One region of the Streptomyces sp. NPDC088810 genome, then DNA from elsewhere that is predicted to be linked to it. Evidence: riboswitches for the same ligand, from Rfam matches in the RefSeq annotation. Region 1 holds a riboswitch; each other region holds the start of a gene.
The links. Region 1 has a riboswitch for cobalamin ahead of ACIP4Y_RS22380 (HoxN/HupN/NixA family nickel/cobalt transporter). Riboswitches for the same ligand answer to the same signal wherever they lie in the genome.
Positions count from the first base shown of each region.

Region 2: linked by a shared signal. The riboswitch ahead of ACIP4Y_RS29060 (ribonucleoside-diphosphate reductase subunit alpha) and the one ahead of ACIP4Y_RS22380 (HoxN/HupN/NixA family nickel/cobalt transporter) in region 1 are both predicted to bind cobalamin.
Region 3: linked by a shared signal. The riboswitch ahead of ACIP4Y_RS03655 (prenyltransferase/squalene oxidase repeat-containing protein) and the one ahead of ACIP4Y_RS22380 (HoxN/HupN/NixA family nickel/cobalt transporter) in region 1 are both predicted to bind cobalamin.
Region 4: linked by a shared signal. The riboswitch ahead of ACIP4Y_RS06410 (cobalamin biosynthesis protein) and the one ahead of ACIP4Y_RS22380 (HoxN/HupN/NixA family nickel/cobalt transporter) in region 1 are both predicted to bind cobalamin.

Region 1 is NZ_JBIVJQ010000007.1:18,050-22,252, forward strand. Features, by position in the region: gene ACIP4Y_RS22370 (DUF4142 domain-containing protein) at 1-49, shown strand, start outside; gene ACIP4Y_RS22375 (glycoside hydrolase family 13 protein) at 70-1,728, opposite strand; cobalamin riboswitch at 1,898-2,082, shown strand; gene ACIP4Y_RS22380 (HoxN/HupN/NixA family nickel/cobalt transporter) at 2,109-3,188, shown strand; gene ACIP4Y_RS22385 (nucleoside hydrolase) at 3,189-4,151, opposite strand.
Region 2 is NZ_JBIVJQ010000010.1:257,309-261,511, reverse strand. Features, by position in the region: gene ACIP4Y_RS29060 (ribonucleoside-diphosphate reductase subunit alpha) at 1-1,670, opposite strand, end outside; cobalamin riboswitch at 1,796-1,930, opposite strand; gene mctP (monocarboxylate uptake permease MctP) at 2,159-3,787, opposite strand; gene ACIP4Y_RS29050 (DUF3311 domain-containing protein) at 3,784-4,047, opposite strand; gene ACIP4Y_RS29045 (GntR family transcriptional regulator) at 4,171-4,203, opposite strand, start outside.
Region 3 is NZ_JBIVJQ010000001.1:804,066-808,268, forward strand. Features, by position in the region: gene ACIP4Y_RS03650 (SCO2322 family protein) at 1-327, opposite strand, end outside; gene ACIP4Y_RS03655 (prenyltransferase/squalene oxidase repeat-containing protein) at 324-1,544, opposite strand; cobalamin riboswitch at 1,662-1,791, opposite strand; gene ACIP4Y_RS03660 (hypothetical protein) at 1,871-2,926, opposite strand; gene ACIP4Y_RS03665 (helix-turn-helix transcriptional regulator) at 3,177-3,770, shown strand; gene ACIP4Y_RS03670 (hypothetical protein) at 3,763-4,203, shown strand, end outside.
Region 4 is NZ_JBIVJQ010000001.1:1,394,309-1,398,511, reverse strand. Features, by position in the region: gene ACIP4Y_RS06425 (lysozyme) at 1-227, shown strand, start outside; gene ACIP4Y_RS06420 (anion permease) at 371-1,624, shown strand; gene ACIP4Y_RS06415 (hypothetical protein) at 1,656-1,883, shown strand; cobalamin riboswitch at 2,009-2,151, shown strand; gene ACIP4Y_RS06410 (cobalamin biosynthesis protein) at 2,252-3,196, shown strand; gene ACIP4Y_RS06405 (cobyric acid synthase) at 3,193-4,203, shown strand, end outside.

The sequences.
Region 1 (4,203 bases):
CGCCCCGGCTGCGGGGGCGAGCCCGAACCCGGGTCCGACGGGGGGCTGAGGTCTTTCAGACTTCAGGCCCTAGGCCAGCCACACGGTGGTGTCCGGCGGGAGCGTCCTGCCCGTCGGCAGAGGCGTGCTGGCCAGCAGGATCTCGCCCGGCGGCAGCGGGACCGGGTCCGTGCCCAGGTTGGTGACGTTGCGCCAGCCCTCGCTGCGGGCGAAGTCCAGCACGGCGGCGGGCGCGTCCGGCGTCCAGGCCAGCGTCTCCCCCTCCAGCAGCTTGCGGCGCAGCCGCAGCGCCGTGCGGTACAGCTCCAGCGTGGAGCCCTCGGCGCCGGCCTGCGCCTCGACGGCGTACGCCGCGAACGACGCCGGCTGCGGCAGCCAGCCGGCTCCGGGCCCGAAGCCGTACGACGGTCCGGTCGTCGTCCACGGCAGCGGCACCCGGCATCCGTCGCGGCCCTTGCGGACATGGCCGGTCTGTTCCCAGATCGGGTCCTGGAGCACCTCGGTGGGCAGGTCGGCGACCTCGGGCAGTCCCAGTTCCTCCCCCTGGTAGAGGTACGCCGAACCGGGCAGCGCCAGCATCAGCAGGGTCGCCGCCCGCGCCCGGCGCAGACCGGCCGCCGGGTCGACCGCGGGCGCGGTGCCGTGGGAGAGCAGCCAGGCGGCCGGGTCGGTGCCGGGCGGCAGCATGAGCCGGGAGGCGTGCCGTACGACGTCGTGGTTGGACAGCACCCAGGTCGCGGAGGCACCGGCGGTCCGGGCCGTGGCCAGCGAGGCGGTGATGACGTCCCGCAGCTCCTCGGCGTCCCAGCGGGCCTCCAGGTACTCGAAGTTGAACGCCTGGCCCAGCTCGTCCGGGCGGGCGTACAGGGCACGGCGGGCGCCCGGCACCCAGGCCTCGGCGACGGCCATGCGGGGCGGCCTGTAGGCGTCGAAGACCTTGCGCCAGTCGCGGTAGATCTCATGGACCTCGTCGCGGTCCCAGTACGGGTGGCTGCCCGGCGCCACCCGGGGCAGCGCCTCCTCGCCGGTCGCGCCGATGTCGCCGACGTCCCGGAGCGGCTCGGTGAGGTCCTTGGCCAGGCCGTGGGCGACGTCGACGCGGAAGCCGTCCACACCCCGGTCGGACCAGAACCGCAGGGTGGTGCGGAAGTCGGCGCGTACCTCCTCGTTGTCCCAGTTCAGGTCGGGCTGCTCCGGGGCGAAGAGGTGCAGGTACCACTCCCCGTCGGGCACCCGCCGCCAGGCGCTGCCGCCGAACACCGACTGCCAGTCGCTGGGCGGCAGCTCCCCGTGCGCCCCGCGCCCCGGCCGGAAGACGTAGCGTTCCCGGGCGGCCGAGCCGGGCCCGGCACGCAGCGCCTCCTGGAACCAGGGGTGCAGATGCGAGGTGTGGTTGGGGACGATGTCCACGACGACCTTGAGCCCGAGCCGGTGCGCCTCGGCGACCAGGGCGTCGAAGTCGTCCAGCGTGCCGAGGCGCTCGTCGACCCCGCGCGGGTCGATGACGTCGTAGCCGCCGTCGGCGAGTTCGGAGGGGTAGAAGGGGCTCAGCCACAGGGCGTCCACACCGAGCGCGGCCACGTGGTCCATCCGCTCGGCGATGCCCCGCAGGTCACCGAGGCCGTCACCGTCGGCGTCGGCGAAACTGCGCGGATAGACCTGGTAGATGACGGCCTGCCGCCACCAGTCGGGGTTCCTGGACGAGAGATCCGGCGAGAGGTCTGCCATACGGGCTCCCATGGGGGACGGACGACGGTACGGAATCTGTATCTGTCCACATTGCCCGGAAAGGGAACGCACGGTACGGCGCCACGCGCCGGGCGGCGAAGGGCGCACCTCGTTTGTGATCTTGCCTACCTGCGCCGGTACGCGGCTATGCAGGAAACCGCGTGCCCCCCTACGGTGGGCGGGCCGTGGTGTTCGGGAAGTCGATGGAAGGTCGACGCGGCCCTCGCCACTGTGATCGGGGAGTTCCCGTTCCGTCCGGCTCGCGCCGGGCCACTGGTCGTACGACCGGGAAGGCAGGGACGGCGGACGTTCGACCCGTCAGCCAGGAGACCGGCCACGGCAGTCACGAAGTGATCCACGAGGTGTTGGAGCGTGAACCGATGGCCGATGCTGCGTCTTTCCGCTGGCGACGTGAGGACACCGTCAAGACGGTGGGACTGCTGGCGGTGATCGTCGCCCTGCACGTCGTCGCCTTCGGGATCCTCTTTCTTCTCGTCGCCCCCGAGCGCTACAAGGTGGGCAGCGAGGTCTTCGGTGTCGGGCTCGGCGTCACCGCCTACACCCTCGGCATGCGGCACGCCTTCGACGCCGATCACATCGCGGCGATCGACAACACCACCCGCAAGCTGATGGCCGACGGCAAGCGGCCGGTGTCGGTGGGGTTCTGGTTCGCGCTGGGGCACTCCAGTGTCGTCGTGCTGCTGGCGCTGCTCATCGCGGGCGGCACCTCGCTGGCCGGACGGGTGATGAACGAGGGGTCCACCACCCACCAGGTGCTGGGCTTCCTCGGTACGACGGTCTCCGGGACGTTCCTGTACCTCATCGCCGCCCTGAACCTGGTGGCGCTGGTCGGCATCCTCAGGGTGTTCCGGGCGATGCGCGCGGGGGCGTACGACGAGAAGGAGCTGGAGCAGCACCTGGACTCGCGGGGGTTCATGAACCGCATGCTCGGCCGGCTCACGAAGTCCGTCTCGCGGCCCGGGCAGATGTACCCGCTGGGCTTCCTCTTCGGCCTCGGCTTCGACACCGCCACCGAGGTCACGCTGATGGTGATGGCGGGCTCCGGCGCGGCGGCCGGGCTGCCCTGGTACGCGATCCTCTGCCTGCCCCTGCTCTTCGCCGCCGGGATGAGCCTGTTCGACACGCTCGACGGCACGTTCATGAACTTCGCCTACCAGTGGGCGTTCTCCAACCCGGTCCGCAAGGTCTTCTACAACCTCGCCATCACCGGCCTGTCCATCGCCGTCGCCTTCTTCATCGGCACCATCGAGCTGGTCGGCGTCCTGCACGAGAAGTTCGGCCTGCACGACGACGTCACCGGCTGGATCGCCGGCCTCGACCTGGACAACGTCGGCTACCTCATCGTCGGCCTGTTCGTGCTGGTGTGGGCGGCGGCACTGGCGTACTGGAAGGTCGCCCGGGTGGAGGAACGCTGGACGGCCTCCGCCGCCGCCGAGTAGCTAGCGGCGGACCGTCTCCAGGTACAGCTTCACGTAACGCTCCACGTCCACCTCCAGGGCCACGTCGATCAGGGCCCGTTCACGGCCGCCCTCGTGGATCTCGGACTCGCCCAGGCGGGGGCGGCGGTCGACGACGGTCTGGCCGCGGGTCGGGCCGGGGGTGAGGGAGACCTCGACCGGGAGGAGGCGGGTGGTGATGCCCACCGGGTCGGCGACCGCGCACACCGCGCCGGCGTCGCCGAGGCCGCCCGCCTCCTCGGCCTCCGGCGGCTCGCCCTGGTGGGCCGGCCGGTGGGCGAGCAGCTCGCCGGCCAGGCGGGTGCCGGGCTCGGCGCTGGTGCGCAGCCGGTGCACCTCGGCGCTGTCCACGACGACCTGCTGGAACACGTCCAGGCCGTACATGGTGATCGGCACCCCGGCGGTGAGCAGGATCGCCGCGGCCTCCGGGTCGTGCCAGACGTTGAACTCCGCGACCGGGGTGGCGTTCCCGGTGGCCACCGCGCCGCCCATGAACACGATCCGCTCGATGTTCCGGGTCACCTCCGGGTGGGTGCGCAGCAGCAGGGCGATGTTCGTCAGCGGCGCGGTCGGGATGAGGGTGACCGGGCGCGGGGAGGCGAGGATCTCGCGGTGCAGCAGGGTGACGGCGTCGACGGCCACCGGGGTCCGGGCGGGCGCGGGCAGGCCCAGGTCGCCCATGCCGTCGGCGCCGTGCACGGGGGCGGAGCGGGCGGGCTCCAGCAGGGGGCGCTCGGCGCCGCGCGCCACCGGGATGTCGGGGGCGCCCGCCTGCTCCAGCACGGTGAGGGTGTTGCGGACCACCCCGTCCACGTCCGTGTTCCCGGCCACGCAGGTCACCGCCCTGAGGTCGAGTCCCGGGTGGCGTACGGCGAACAGCAGGGCCAGGGCGTCGTCGACCCCGGTGTCGCAGTCGATGATCACGGGAATGGGCTGACCGGTCACGGCGGACTCCTTCCGTCGTGCCGACGATAGATCAGGCCGGGCCGTCGCGACC
Region 2 (4,203 bases), on a different contig from region 1:
AGGGGGCCGTTGCGTTCGGCGAGGTCGGCGGAGGCCTCGTAGGCGGCGAGCATGATCCGCTCGGCGATCCGCGTGGAGAGGGCCTTGGCCTGGGGGGAGTCGAAGGGCAGGCGCAGCTTGAAGAAGACGTCCTGCAGGCCCATCGCGCCGAGGCCGACCGGGCGCCACTTGGCGTTGGAGCGGCCCGCCTGCTCGGTCGGGTAGAAGTTGATGTCCACCACGCGGTCGAGGAAGGTCACGGCGGTGCGGACGGTCTCGTCCAGGCGCTCCCAGTCGATGTCCTCGCCCTGCACGAAGGCGCCGAGGTTGATGGAGCCGAGGTTGCAGACGGCGGTCTCGCCGTCGCTTGTGACCTCCAGGATCTCGGTGCAGAGGTTGGAGGAGTGGATGACGTTGCCGGGCAGGGCGGTCTGGTTCGCGGTGCGGTTGGCGGCGTCCTTGAAGGTCATCCAGCCGTTGCCGGTCTGCGCCAGGGTGCGCATCATCCGGCCGTACAACTCCCGCGCGGGGAGCGTCTTCTTGGCCAGTCCGGCGGCTTCGGCCTTGCGGTAGGCGGCGTCGAACTCCTCGCCCCACAGGTCGACCAGTTCGGGGACGTCGGCGGGGGAGAACAGCGACCACTGCTCGTCGGCGTTGACCCGGCGCATGAACTCGTCCGGGATCCAGTGCGCGAGGTTGAGGTTGTGGGTGCGGCGGGCGTCCTCGCCGGTGTTGTCCCGCAGCTCCAGGAACTCCTCGATGTCGGAGTGCCAGGTCTCCAGGTAGACCGCGGCCGCGCCCTTGCGCCGGCCGCCCTGGTTCACCGCGGCCACGGAGGCGTCCAGGGTCTTCAGGAACGGCACGATGCCGTTGGAGTGCCCGTTCGTCCCCCGGATCAGCGAACCCCGCGAGCGGATGCGGGAGTACGACAGGCCGATGCCGCCGGCGTGCTTGGAGAGCCGGGCGACCTGGTGGTAGCGGTCGTAGATGGAGTCCAGCTCGTCCAGCGGCGAGTCCAGCAGGTAGCAGGACGACATCTGGGGGTGCCGGGTGCCGGAGTTGAACAGGGTGGGGGAGGACGGCAGGTAGTCCAGGCGGCTCATCAGGCCGTACAGGGACGCGACTTCGTCCACCGAGCGGGTCGTGTCGTCCTCCGCCAGACCGCTCGCCACGCGCAGCATGAAGTGCTGGGGCGTCTCGATCACCTTGCGGGTGATCGGGTGGCGCAGCAGGTAACGGGAGTAGAGGGTGCGCAGGCCGAAGTAGCCGAACCGGTCGTCGGCGGAGGCGTCGACCAGCGCGTCGAGCCGCTCGGCGTGCAGGCGCACGAACTCGGCGGTGCGGTCGGCGATGAGGCCCTCGCGGTGCCCGACCACGACGGACTCGGTGAAGGACGTCACGCCCTGCGAGGCGGCCTCGTCCCGGATGGTGAGGGTCAGCAGCCGGGCGGCCAGCTTCGAGTAGGCGGGGTCCTCGGAGATCAGGCCGGCGGCCGCCTCCGTGGCCAGCTCACGCAGCTCCGCCTCGTCGGCCCGCGCGGACCGGCCGCGCAACGCGGCGGCGGCGATCCGGCCCGGGTCCGCGTCGGGCAGGTCGGCGGTCAGCTCGGTCAGGGTCCGCAGCAGTGCGGTACCGGGACCGTCGGTCTCCAGCTCGCTGACTGAAGCCGGGTCGGCTGGCGCGATGGTCACGTGGGGCTCTCCCTCGCTCGGCACGGGGGCCTGGCGGAGGGCAGGGGGCAGCCACGAGCGCGCACGGCGTCGCGTCCACCGGCCCACTCCACGAGGCCCGGACGTTCAGAACCCACCCGGACCGGACGTCCGGGTGTGCTGCCGACAGGTCCTCGGACTCAACAGGCGTGCGGATGCACGCAGGTACACCGTTGCGGGACAGTTCCGGACTCACACCGGATTCCCCTGCGGCGACAGCGATCACGAGCATACATCTAGTGCCGGGTTCCCGTGGCACCCCCAGATGTTGTGCCGGTCCGGTGTCGGAGAGGCAACTCGTACGTCGGCCTGTCCCGGCCGCAGGGCCGGCCGGGGGCCACCGGAGGCGACGACGGTGTCATGGGCCCCGGCTGTGATCGCGCCCGGTCGTCGTACGCGTCGGGAGCGGCCCGCCGGTACGACGACGGGCCGCCGGAGGTGCCTCCGACGGCCCGTCGAGCGGCGGCTGCCTAGTGGCTGGCGCCTGCGGTCGCGGGGGGCAGCTCCACCTGGACGCCCGGGTCGCCGGCGTCGGCCGTGTAGTCCTCCGGCCTGGTCTCGTCGACGCCGTCGGGGGCCTTCACGGCCCGCAGGACGACGGTCAGGACCACGGTCACCGCAACGTTCAGGACGAACGCCGTCAGGCCGATGTAGCCGATCTCGCCGATGCCCGGGATCTCCTTGGCGTTGCCGCCGAAGTGCTTCTGGGTCGGCGAGGCGATGCCGTACGCGGCGGCCGTGCCGTAGATCATGCCGACCGCCCAGCCGGTGAGCAGTGCCCAGCGGTGGAACCAGCGGGTGAACAGGCCGCCGACCAGGGCCGGGAAGGTCTGCAGGATCCAGATGCCGCCCAGCAGCTGGAAGTTGATCGCGACGGTCTTGTCCATGGTGAGGACGAAGACCAGGGCGCCGACCTTCACCAGCAGCGAGACCAGCTTGGAGACCTTGGTCTCCTGCGCGGCCGTGGCGTCGGGCTTGATGAAGTCCTTGTAGATGTTGCGGGTGAAGAGGTTGGCCGCCGCGATGGACATGATTGCCGCCGGGACCAGGGCGCCGATGCCGATCGCCGCGAAGGCCACGCCCGCGAACCAGTCCGGGAACATGTCCTCGAACAGCTGCGGGATGGCCAGCTGGCCGTTGGTGACCTTCACTCCGGCCGCGATCGCCATGAAGCCCAGCAGGGCCAGCAGACCCAGCATGAGGGAGTACAGCGGCAGGATCGTGGTGTTGCGGCGGATCACCTCACGGCTCCTGGACGACAGGGTCGCGGTGATCGAGTGCGGGTACATGAACAGCGCCAGCGCGGAGCCGAGGGCCAGCGTGGCGTACGTCCACTGGTTCGCGTCCGCCGGCGCCAGCGCGCCGCGCGGCTTGTTCGTGGCCGGATTCACCTGGCTGAACGCGTGGCCCGCCTTGGCGAAGATGTCGTCGAACCCGCCCAGCTTGATCGGGATGTAGATGATCGCCACACCGATGACGATGTAGATCAGCGTGTCCTTGACGAACGCGATCAGCGCGGGGGCGCGCAGGCCGGAGGAGTACGTGTAGGCCGCCAGCACACCGAAGGCGATCAGCAGCGGCAGGTCCTTCACGAACCAGTTGGTGTTCTCGCCGCCGCCGACGCCCATCACGTCCAGCACCGCCTGGATGCCGACCAGCTGGAGCGCGATGTACGGCATGGTCGCCAGGATGCCGGTCACCGCCACCGCCAGCGACAGGCCCTTCGAGCCGAACCGGCCGCGCACGAAGTCGGAGGTGGTGACGTACCCGTGCCGGTGCGAGACCGACCACAGGCGCGGCAGGAAGGTGAAGATCAGCGGGTACACCAGGATCGTGTACGGCACCGCGAAGAAGCCGGACGCGCCCGCCGCGTAGATCGCCGCCGGTACCGCGACGAAGGTGTACGCCGTGTACAGGTCACCGCCGAGCAGGAACCAGGTGATCCAGGTGCCGAAGGACCGGCCGCCCAGACCCCATTCGTCCAGGGACTGCTCGTTCTCGGCCCTGCGCCAGCGCGCGGCCAGGAAGCCCATGACCGTGACGGCCAGGAAGAAGAAGATGAAGACGCCGAGCGCGACGCCGTTGACGCCGTCCTTCACTTCGCCGCACCCCCCTGCGCGCCCTGGCGGGAGCGCTGGTCACGCTGCCAGAGCTTGTACGCCAGCATGGTGAGCGCGGTGGAGATCAGCACCCAGAGCATCTGGTACCAGTAGAAGAACGGGATCCCGATGAACGCGGGATCCGTCTTGGCGTACGAGCCGACCCAGAGCATCGCCACGAAGGGCGCGACGAGACACAGGGCGATGATCACCCGGCCCGGTGTCACCACCGGCGGTCTCACTTCAGGCGTTTCGGACATGCCACGGCTCCGTCCCCTCGCTGATCACCTGTGTAATGCGCAGGCAATCTAGGTGACGCCGTCGTGGGAGTGGAAGACCTCGTCCGCATATCGGTATCTCGATTCGGCGAACGTGCCCGGCGGTTACTCCGCGGGCCGCTTCAGCCGGGCCACGAA
Region 3 (4,203 bases), on a different contig from region 1:
GGTGCCGAAGTCGAGGACGAGGGCGACACGCTTCGTACCGGAAGCGGCGGGCGTACCGGCGCAGATGGAGGTGAAGTCCGCCGTACCGCGCGGCCGGCTCGCGTCCGCCGAGTCCGCGCTCACCGCGAACCGGAAGCCCTGCACCGCGCCGTCGTCGGGGCGGACGGTCGCCGGCCCCTGGGTGGCGTACGTCCAGTGCCCGCCGGCGCGCTCCCAGAAGGACCAGTAGCGGTAGCCGGCGGCCCCGGCCGGCCCGGCGGAGGCGAGGAGTAGCAGCGCGGCGAGCCCGGCGGCGAGCACCGGCACGGCACGGCGGACGACGGTCACGGCCGGCGCTTCTTCCGGCCGCTCAGCAGGAAGCCGATACCGATGCCGGCGACGAGCCCGACGCCGACGATCCACCAGACACCGGTGTTCGAGTCGTCGGACTTCTCCGTGCTCTCCGAGTGCCCCGTGGCGGAGTCCATGTACGGGGCCGGGCCGAGCGCGTTGAGGGAGCTGACCAGGCTGGTGCCGTTGAAGTCGCCCGGCTGCTCGCCGATCGCGTGGGCGGCGAGGATGAGCTGGGCGTACGCGGCCGGGCCGCTCTGCACCGCCCACGGGCCGGCGTTCTTCTCCAGCCAGGCGTACGCCTTCTTCGCCGGCTCGGTCCGGCCGTCCGCGGCGAGCGCGACGACGGCGTCCGCGGTGTTGCCGTAGTCCGGCTGGTCCTTGGCGCCGGGCAGGGTCGACCGGAGGTGCCCGGTCTTCGCGAGGGTCGTCGCCAGGTACGCGCCGGCGTTGTCGGCGACCTGCTCGCGGGTGGGGTGGTCGGCCTCCGCGCAGGCGTCCTGCGCCGGGGACTTGCCGGCCTCCGCCGCGAACCCCTTGCCGAGCGCGCCCAGCACGCCGGCCGCCGTCGCGTCCGCGTTGGCGAGCAGCTTGCCCTTCTTGTCCGGCTGGTAGGCGAGGGCGCCGCCGCCGTCCTGGTCGCAGGGGATGGACCAGGCGGGCAGCGCGTCGTACGGCGACTTGCCGGACGTGTGGACGCTCGCCGGGTCGGTGCCGGCCGCGGTGAGCGCGCCGATGACGACGGAGGTGGAGTTGGCGTCGCTGGAGCCGCCCGGGTAGTAACCCCAGCCGCCGTCCTTGTTCTGCACGGACTTCAGCCAGTTCACGGCCTTGCCGACGGCACCGCCGTGTCCGCCGGTCGCGGCCAGGGCCTGGACGGCGGCGGCCGTGCTGTTGGTGTCGGACTTGGTCTTGCCGTCGCAGGGCTTGGCGGTGTCGGCGCGGAAGGCGGCGAAGGAGCCGTTCGCGCACTGCTGCCCGCCGAGCCAGTCCACGGCCGCGGGGGCGGGCCGGTAGCCGAGGGTGCGCTGGGCGAGCAGCGTGAGCGACTGCCGCCACACGCCGTCGTACGTCGGGTCGCTCTTGCCGTACAGGCCGTGCGGGACCGTCGCCTTCGGCGGCGCGGACGGGGACGGGTCGGCGGCCGTGGCGGGCGCGGCGGCGGCCAGCACGCCTACGGCGGCGAGAGCCGCGGCACTGCGGCGGACGTTCATGGTCGGCGACTGCCTCTCCTGTGGGGAGCCGGGCAGCGCACGGGAGACACCCCGGGCGGCTCGGCTCCGTAGACCTCGACGGTGCCGTGCGCGGCGGACCGCCGGCGCACGCGAGCCGGTCAACGTCCCGCCCGGGGCAGTCCGGCTCACCGCCCCTTCCGGCGGCACACGGTTGCGGGTCAGCGCCGGAATTACACCGGCTTCCCCCCGTACGGGTGTGATGACGACCCCGCCACTTTACCGGCCGCCCCGCGGAGGCCGAGGGGTGGCTGTGGGCACAGGGGGGCGGTGATTGGGGTCACGGGCCGGGGGGCGGTGGACGGGGCCTAGGCCGCGTACACGTCGGTCGTCGGCAGGACCGTTGCCGTCAGGTGGCGGGCCAGGCGGCGCAGGGCCGTTTCGCAGTCCGTGGGGTTGTCGGCCGTGACCACCCAGTGGGCCAGGCGGTCGCCGGTGTTCGCGTGCGGGGCCGCCGTCACCGGGGCGCCTGGGCGGTGGGTGAGGAGCATGCGGTCGGCGGCCGGGTCGTGGTCGGCGGCGGGGTCCAGGCGGAGGTGGGTCAGGCGGCCGGTCACGGTCGGGTAGGCGAACTGGACGGCGGCGGCACGCTGGCGGGTGGGGGTCAGTTCGGGGTGCCGGCCGGTGGCGAGGGCGGCCGCGGCGGCGGCCAGGTCGACACCGGTGGCGCGTTCCACGAGCAGCGGGATCAGGTCGCCGGGGAGGTGCGGGGCGACGTCGAGGACGCGGGGGCCGCGGGCCGTCAGCCGGAGGGTGACGTGCGCGACCGTGTGGGCCAGGCCCAGGGCGCGGACGGTCCGCTCGACGCACTGGCGCAGGAAACGGTTGTGCAGGAGGCCGTCGTGGGCGTGGACGCAGTGCCGCAGCGCGACACGGGCGGGCGGCGGGCCCGGGGTCGTACGGGTGAGGGCGACGATGCGGACCTCGTCGTCCAGGACCACCGTCTCGGCGGACACCAGCGGGTCGGGCGTCTGCTCCGGGTCACCGGGGCCGGCCGTCGGCAGCCGGTGCCGCAGGAGCAGGGCCTGTAACGCCACCGGGTCGGCGCAGGCCGCGGCCGTCTCGTACGGCAGGCCCGGTAAGCCCAGCCGGCCGGTGATCCGCGCGGCGGCGGCCAGGTGCTCGGTGGACCAGGTCAGGACGCCGGCGACCGGATGCCCGGCCGTGTGGGCCAGGACCGCCTCCGCCGCCTGGGTCTCCCGGGCCGGGTCGGCCGCGAGGTGCGCCGAGAGGTACGGGCGCGCCCAGGCGGGCGGGTCCGGGTCGACCAGGACGACCGGGCGGAGCGCGGCGATCCGGGCCAGCGGGAACTCGTCGCACGTCTCCCGGCGGCCGGCCCCGAGGAGCACGACGGGCTGCGCCATGGTGCCTGGACCTTCCTCGAGGAGAGGGCGGACAAGAAACACCCCGGGTGCCGCTCCCCCATAGGCGGCACCCGGGGCGGGTCGGATCTTGCTCTCCGTGCAGTGATCCTCACCCACGGCGCCCCTAACTGTCAACGATAGCTGCGTTATTAGGCAGGGAGCGTTGTCACGTCTGGTCGCCGAACGGGCGAACGGGTAGCCTCGCGTCAGCCCAGCCACCGAACGGATGACACGCCCAGGGGGGACCTCGGTGAGTGACGCCTACGCCTCGCTGGCCGATGTCCTGGACCGGCTCGGCGAGTTGACCGGCCGCCCCGGACGACTGCCGGAGGCCCTCGACGTGGCCGGCCTCTCCTACCGCACCGGCATCCCCGTGGGCGTCGTCGTCGAACTGCTCTCCGGCGGCCGGGCCCCCGAGGCCTGCCTGGCCCAACGCGTGCGCCAGCGGCTGGACTTCATCCGTGAGAGCCGGCGCCGCCCGGACGGCAAGCGGTACTCGCTGGACGAGCTGGCCCGGATCGCCGGAACCAGCCGGCAGTGGCTGAGCGAGTGGCGCAAGAGCGGGATGCCGAGCCTGGAACACGCCGACCGGCTGCGCCGCTTCTTCGGCCTGCCCGCGGGCTTCTTCACGGCGGACGAGCCGGAGGCGCTGCACGAGGCGCTGCAACCGGTGCTGCAGGCCCTGGAGGCCGAGGCGGACCCGCTGTTGCGGCTGCGCGAGAGCGGGCTGGTACGACTGGCCGCCCGGGCCCCGCAGATGAACGCCCGGCAGCTCGCCACCCTCGCCGACCTGGCCGAGATGATCATTGCCTCCGAGCGGGCGGAGGGCACCGGGCGTGCCTGAACCGACCGCCGGGGCCCCGAAGCCGGCCAGGCGTCCTCGGCCGGCGGCCCCCTCCAAGCACCCGAGGTCCCCGAGGCGCTTCCTCGACCGGCTCGTACGCGACACCGTCCGCGGCCTCACCCCGCCGACCGGGCCGGAGGCCTTCCTGCACGCGCTGTGCGCCACGCTCAGTCCCCAGCTGGACCGCCCGGTCCGGCTCAAGTTCGTCGCCTTCCCGCCGGGCCTCGACGTCTCCGGGATCACCCTGGCACGGGACGAGGACTACATCGTCGTGGTCGAGGAACGCGCCCCGGACCCGCACAAGTTCGTCATCGCCGGGCACGAGATCGGCCACATCCACTACGGCACGCTGGACGTGCACTACCCGGCCGGACTGCCCGCCGCCGCCCGCCGGCTGCTGTCCCGCGCCGAGGACGACGTCCCCTGGGACCGG
Region 4 (4,203 bases), on a different contig from region 1:
ACACCACGACCCAGTGGTGGAAGCTGTGCACCGGGAACAGCCGCGCCTTCTCCTCCTCGAACCCCCTGTGGATCGCCCGGCACGGCACCTCGCGGCCGGGAACGCTGCCGGGCGGCTGGCACTACTGGACGTTCTGGCAGTACGCCACCACGGGCCGGCTGCCGGGTGACCAGAATCTCTTCAACGGCTCCCTGAGCCGGCTGCAGATCCTGGCGCGGGGCCGGTAGCCAAGCGGCGCCTGGGGCGAGGGACACAAGCGGAATCTCTCGCGCGCGTTACTGACACCCTCGCGCCCGCCTCAGTTCATCTTCCGTTCACCCAGGTTGCCTACGTTCGACCAGCCAATGACCTCGAACGATTGCCTGGGTAAATGGAAAGCTTCTCGCTGATCCTCGCGATAGTGGTCGTCACCGCTCTCGCGTTCGATTTCACGAACGGTTTCCACGACACCGCGAACGCGATGGCCACCACCATCTCCACAGGCGCCCTGAAGCCGAAGATCGCGGTGACCATGTCCGCCGTCCTCAATCTTGTGGGCGCCTTCCTCTCCGTGGAGGTCGCGAACACGATCTCCAAGGGTCTCGTCGACGAGACCGGCATCCGTCCCGAGGTCATCTTCGCCGCCCTGGTCGGCGCGATCCTCTGGAACCTGCTGACCTGGCTGGTGGGCCTGCCCTCCAGCTCCTCGCACGCCCTGATGGGCGGCCTGGTCGGCGCCACCGTCGCCTCCGCCGGCTTCGGCGCCGTCCACGGTGACGTCCTGGTCACCAAGGTGCTGCTGCCGGCCGTCGCCGCGCCGATCGTCGCGGGCCTGGCCTCGCTGCTGGCCACCCGGTTCTCCTACGGCATCGGCGGGACCGCGGACGGCGAGGCCACCCGCAAGGGCTACCGCGCCGGCCAGATCGCCTCCGCCGGCCTGGTCTCCCTGGCCCACGGCACCAACGACGCCCAGAAGACGATGGGCATCATCACCCTCGCCCTCGTGGCCGGCGGCTCGCTCGCCCCCGGCTCGAACCCTCCCACCTGGGTGATCCTCTCCGCCGGCCTGGCCATCGCGCTCGGCACCTACATCGGCGGCTGGCGCATCATCCGCACCATGGGCAAGGGCCTGACCGACCTGGAGCCGCGCCAGGGCTTCGCCGCGCAGACCAGCGCCGCGACCGCCATCCTGGCCTCCTCGCACCTCGGCTTCTCCCTCTCCACCACGCACGTCGTCTCCGGCTCGGTGATGGGCGCGGGCCTGGGCCGCAAGGGCGGTGTGGTCCGCTGGTCCACCGCGACCCGCATGTTCGTCGCCTGGGCGCTGACCCTGCCGGCCGCCGCGCTGGTCGGCGCCGGTGCCGAGTTCGTCACCGGCCTGGGTGACTGGGGCACCGCCGTCGTCGCCGTCTTCCTCGTCGCCGCGAGCGCCGCGATCTGGAAGATCTCCCGCCGCGAGGTCGTCGACCACACCAACGTGGTCGAGGAGACCGACGAGCCGGCCGGCGTGGTCACCACCGCCATCGCCGCCGTGATCCCGCCGCCCACCGGCACGGTCGCCGCCGATCTGGACCTCGCGTTCCCGCAGCAGACCACCGCCCCCGCCGAACCGGCCACGGCCAGCCCGCCGGCCGCCGCGGTCTGACCCCGAGCACCCGGTTACCGAAGGAAGCACTATGAAGATCGACTGGGCAGCCCTGGGCTCCGTGTTCGGCGTCAGCCTCGTGGTCACGGTGGGCCTGGTGGCCCTGTTCACCCTCGGCATCGCGGGCCTGAACCGCCGCGAGAAGGCCGTGGCGCAGGGCGGCTCCGCCGGCCTCGCCGTCACCGGCGCCTACCTCTGCTTCGCGGCGTGCGCGGCGGCGGTGGCGTACGGCATCAACCTGATCGTGGCCAAGGCCTGACCGATCCACCCAAAGGCTCCCCTCCCCGCGGAGGGGAGCCTTTGCCGTAGCCCCGAACGGCCCGCACGCCCCGCGGTGTGGGGATCGGCACACTCTCCCCTCCCAGGTCAAAGGCAAGTTGACGGCCGTTCCGGGGGCGTGGTGGACTGCCCGGGCCATGTACGGCGGCAGGAGAGGAAGCCGGTGCGAATCCGGCGCGGTCCCGCCACTGTCACCGGGGAATGAACCCCGGGAGCCAGGAACTCTCACCGCCGATTCACGTCGAACCAGGGCGCGGACACCCTGAGTGAGGACACATATCGCCATGCTCGGCTGCCCATCGAGGACCCGTACCAGGCCCGTTCCCGTCCCCACGGCCGGTTGAGCCGATGGGTGCCGATCGCACATACGCGTACGGCGCCGCCGCCGGCGTCCTGGGGGACCTGCTTCTCGGCGATCCGCGCCGCGGGCATCCCGTCGCCGCGTTCGGCCGGGCGGCGGGCGCCGTGGAAGGCGCGTTGTGGCACGACCACCGCGGCTGGGGCGCCCTGCACACCGCCGTGTGCGCCGGCGGCGCCGTCGCGCTCGGGGCGCTGGCCGCGCGTGCCGTACGCCCCTCCCGTACCGCCTCCGTCGCGCTGACCGCCGCCGCCACCTGGGCCGTCGTGGGCGGCACCTCGCTCGCCCGGGAGGCCCGCACGATCGGGCGCGCGCTGGAGTCCGGGGACGTCGAGGCGGCCCGGGCGCGGCTGCCCCACCTGTGCGGCCGGGACCCGCAGGCGCTGGACGCCGACGGCATCGCCCGGGCCGTGGTCGAGTCGGTCGCGGAGAACACCTCCGACGCGGTGGTGGGCGCCCTCGTGTGGGGCGCGGCGGCCGGGGTTCCGGGGCTCCTCGGCTTCCGGGCGGTCAACACCCTGGACGCGATGGTGGGTCACAGGTCGCCCCGCTTCCGGCGCTTCGGCTGGGCCGCCGCCCGCCTCGACGACGTCGCCGGCTGGCCGGGGGCCCGGCTGACCGCCGTACTCGCCGCCGCGGCCGGACCGGATCCGCGGGGCGCCCTGCGCGCCTGGAAGGCCGACGCGCGCCGGCACCCGAGCCCCAACGCCGGGCCCGTGGAGGCCTCCTTCGCGGGTGCCCTCGGCGTCCGCCTGGGCGGGACGCTCTCCTACGGCGGCCGGGTCGAGCACCGCCCGGTGCTCAACGGCGCCACCGGACGGCCGGTCCGGGTCACCGACATCGACCGGGCCGTACGGCTCTCCCGCCGCGTCGGCCTGCTCGCCCTCGGCAGCACGCTCGCCGTGCGCCGACTGCTGAAAGGACGCGGGAAGTGAACGGTGGTCTCCTCGTCGCCGGCACAACCTCCGACGCCGGCAAGAGCGTCGTGACGGCCGGTATCTGCCGCTGGCTGGTCCGCCAGGGCGTGAAGGTCGCGCCGTTCAAGGCCCAGAACATGTCCCTCAATTCGTTCGTGACGCGCGAGGGCGCCGAGATCGGCCGGGCGCAGGCGATGCAGGCCCAGGCCTGCCGGATCGAGCCGACCGCGCTGATGAACCCGGTGCTGCTCAAGCCCGGCGGCGAGCAGAGCAGCCAGGTGGTGCTGCTCGGCAAGCCGGTGGGCGAGCTGAGCGCGCGCGGGTACCACGGCGGGCGCCAGCAGCGGCTGCTGGGCACGGTGCTGGACTGCCTGGCCGAGTTGCGGGGCACGTATGACGCGGTGATCTGTGAGGGGGCGGGCAGCCCGGCCGAGATCAACCTGCGGCGGACCGACATCGTCAACATGGGGATCGCGCGCAACGCGCGGCTGCCCGTGCTCGTCGTGGGCGACATCGACCGCGGGGGTGTCTTCGCGTCCTTCTTCGGCACGGTCGCCCTGCTCTCGCCGGAGGACCAGGAGCTGATCGCCGGGTTCCTGGTGAACAAGTTCCGCGGCGACGTCTCCCTGCTGGAGCCCGGCCTGGACATGCTCCGGGATCTCACCGGACGGCGGACGTACGGTGTGCTGCCCTTCCGGCACGGGCTCGGCATCGATGAGGAGGACGGGCTGCGGGTGTCGCTGCGGGGCACCGTACGGGAGTCCACGGTCACGCCCCCGGTCGGCGAGGACGTGCTGCGGGTCGCCGTGTGCGCGATCCCGCTGATGTCCAACTTCACCGACGTGGACGCGCTGGCCGCCGAACCGGGTGTCGTGGTGCGGTTCGTGGACCGGCCGGAGGAGCTGGCGGACGCCGACCTCGTGGTGGTCCCGGGCACGCGCGGGACCGTACGGGCGCTCCAGTGGCTGCGGGAGCGGGGGCTGGCCGACGCCCTCGTCCGGCGGGCCGCGGAAGGGCGCCCGGTC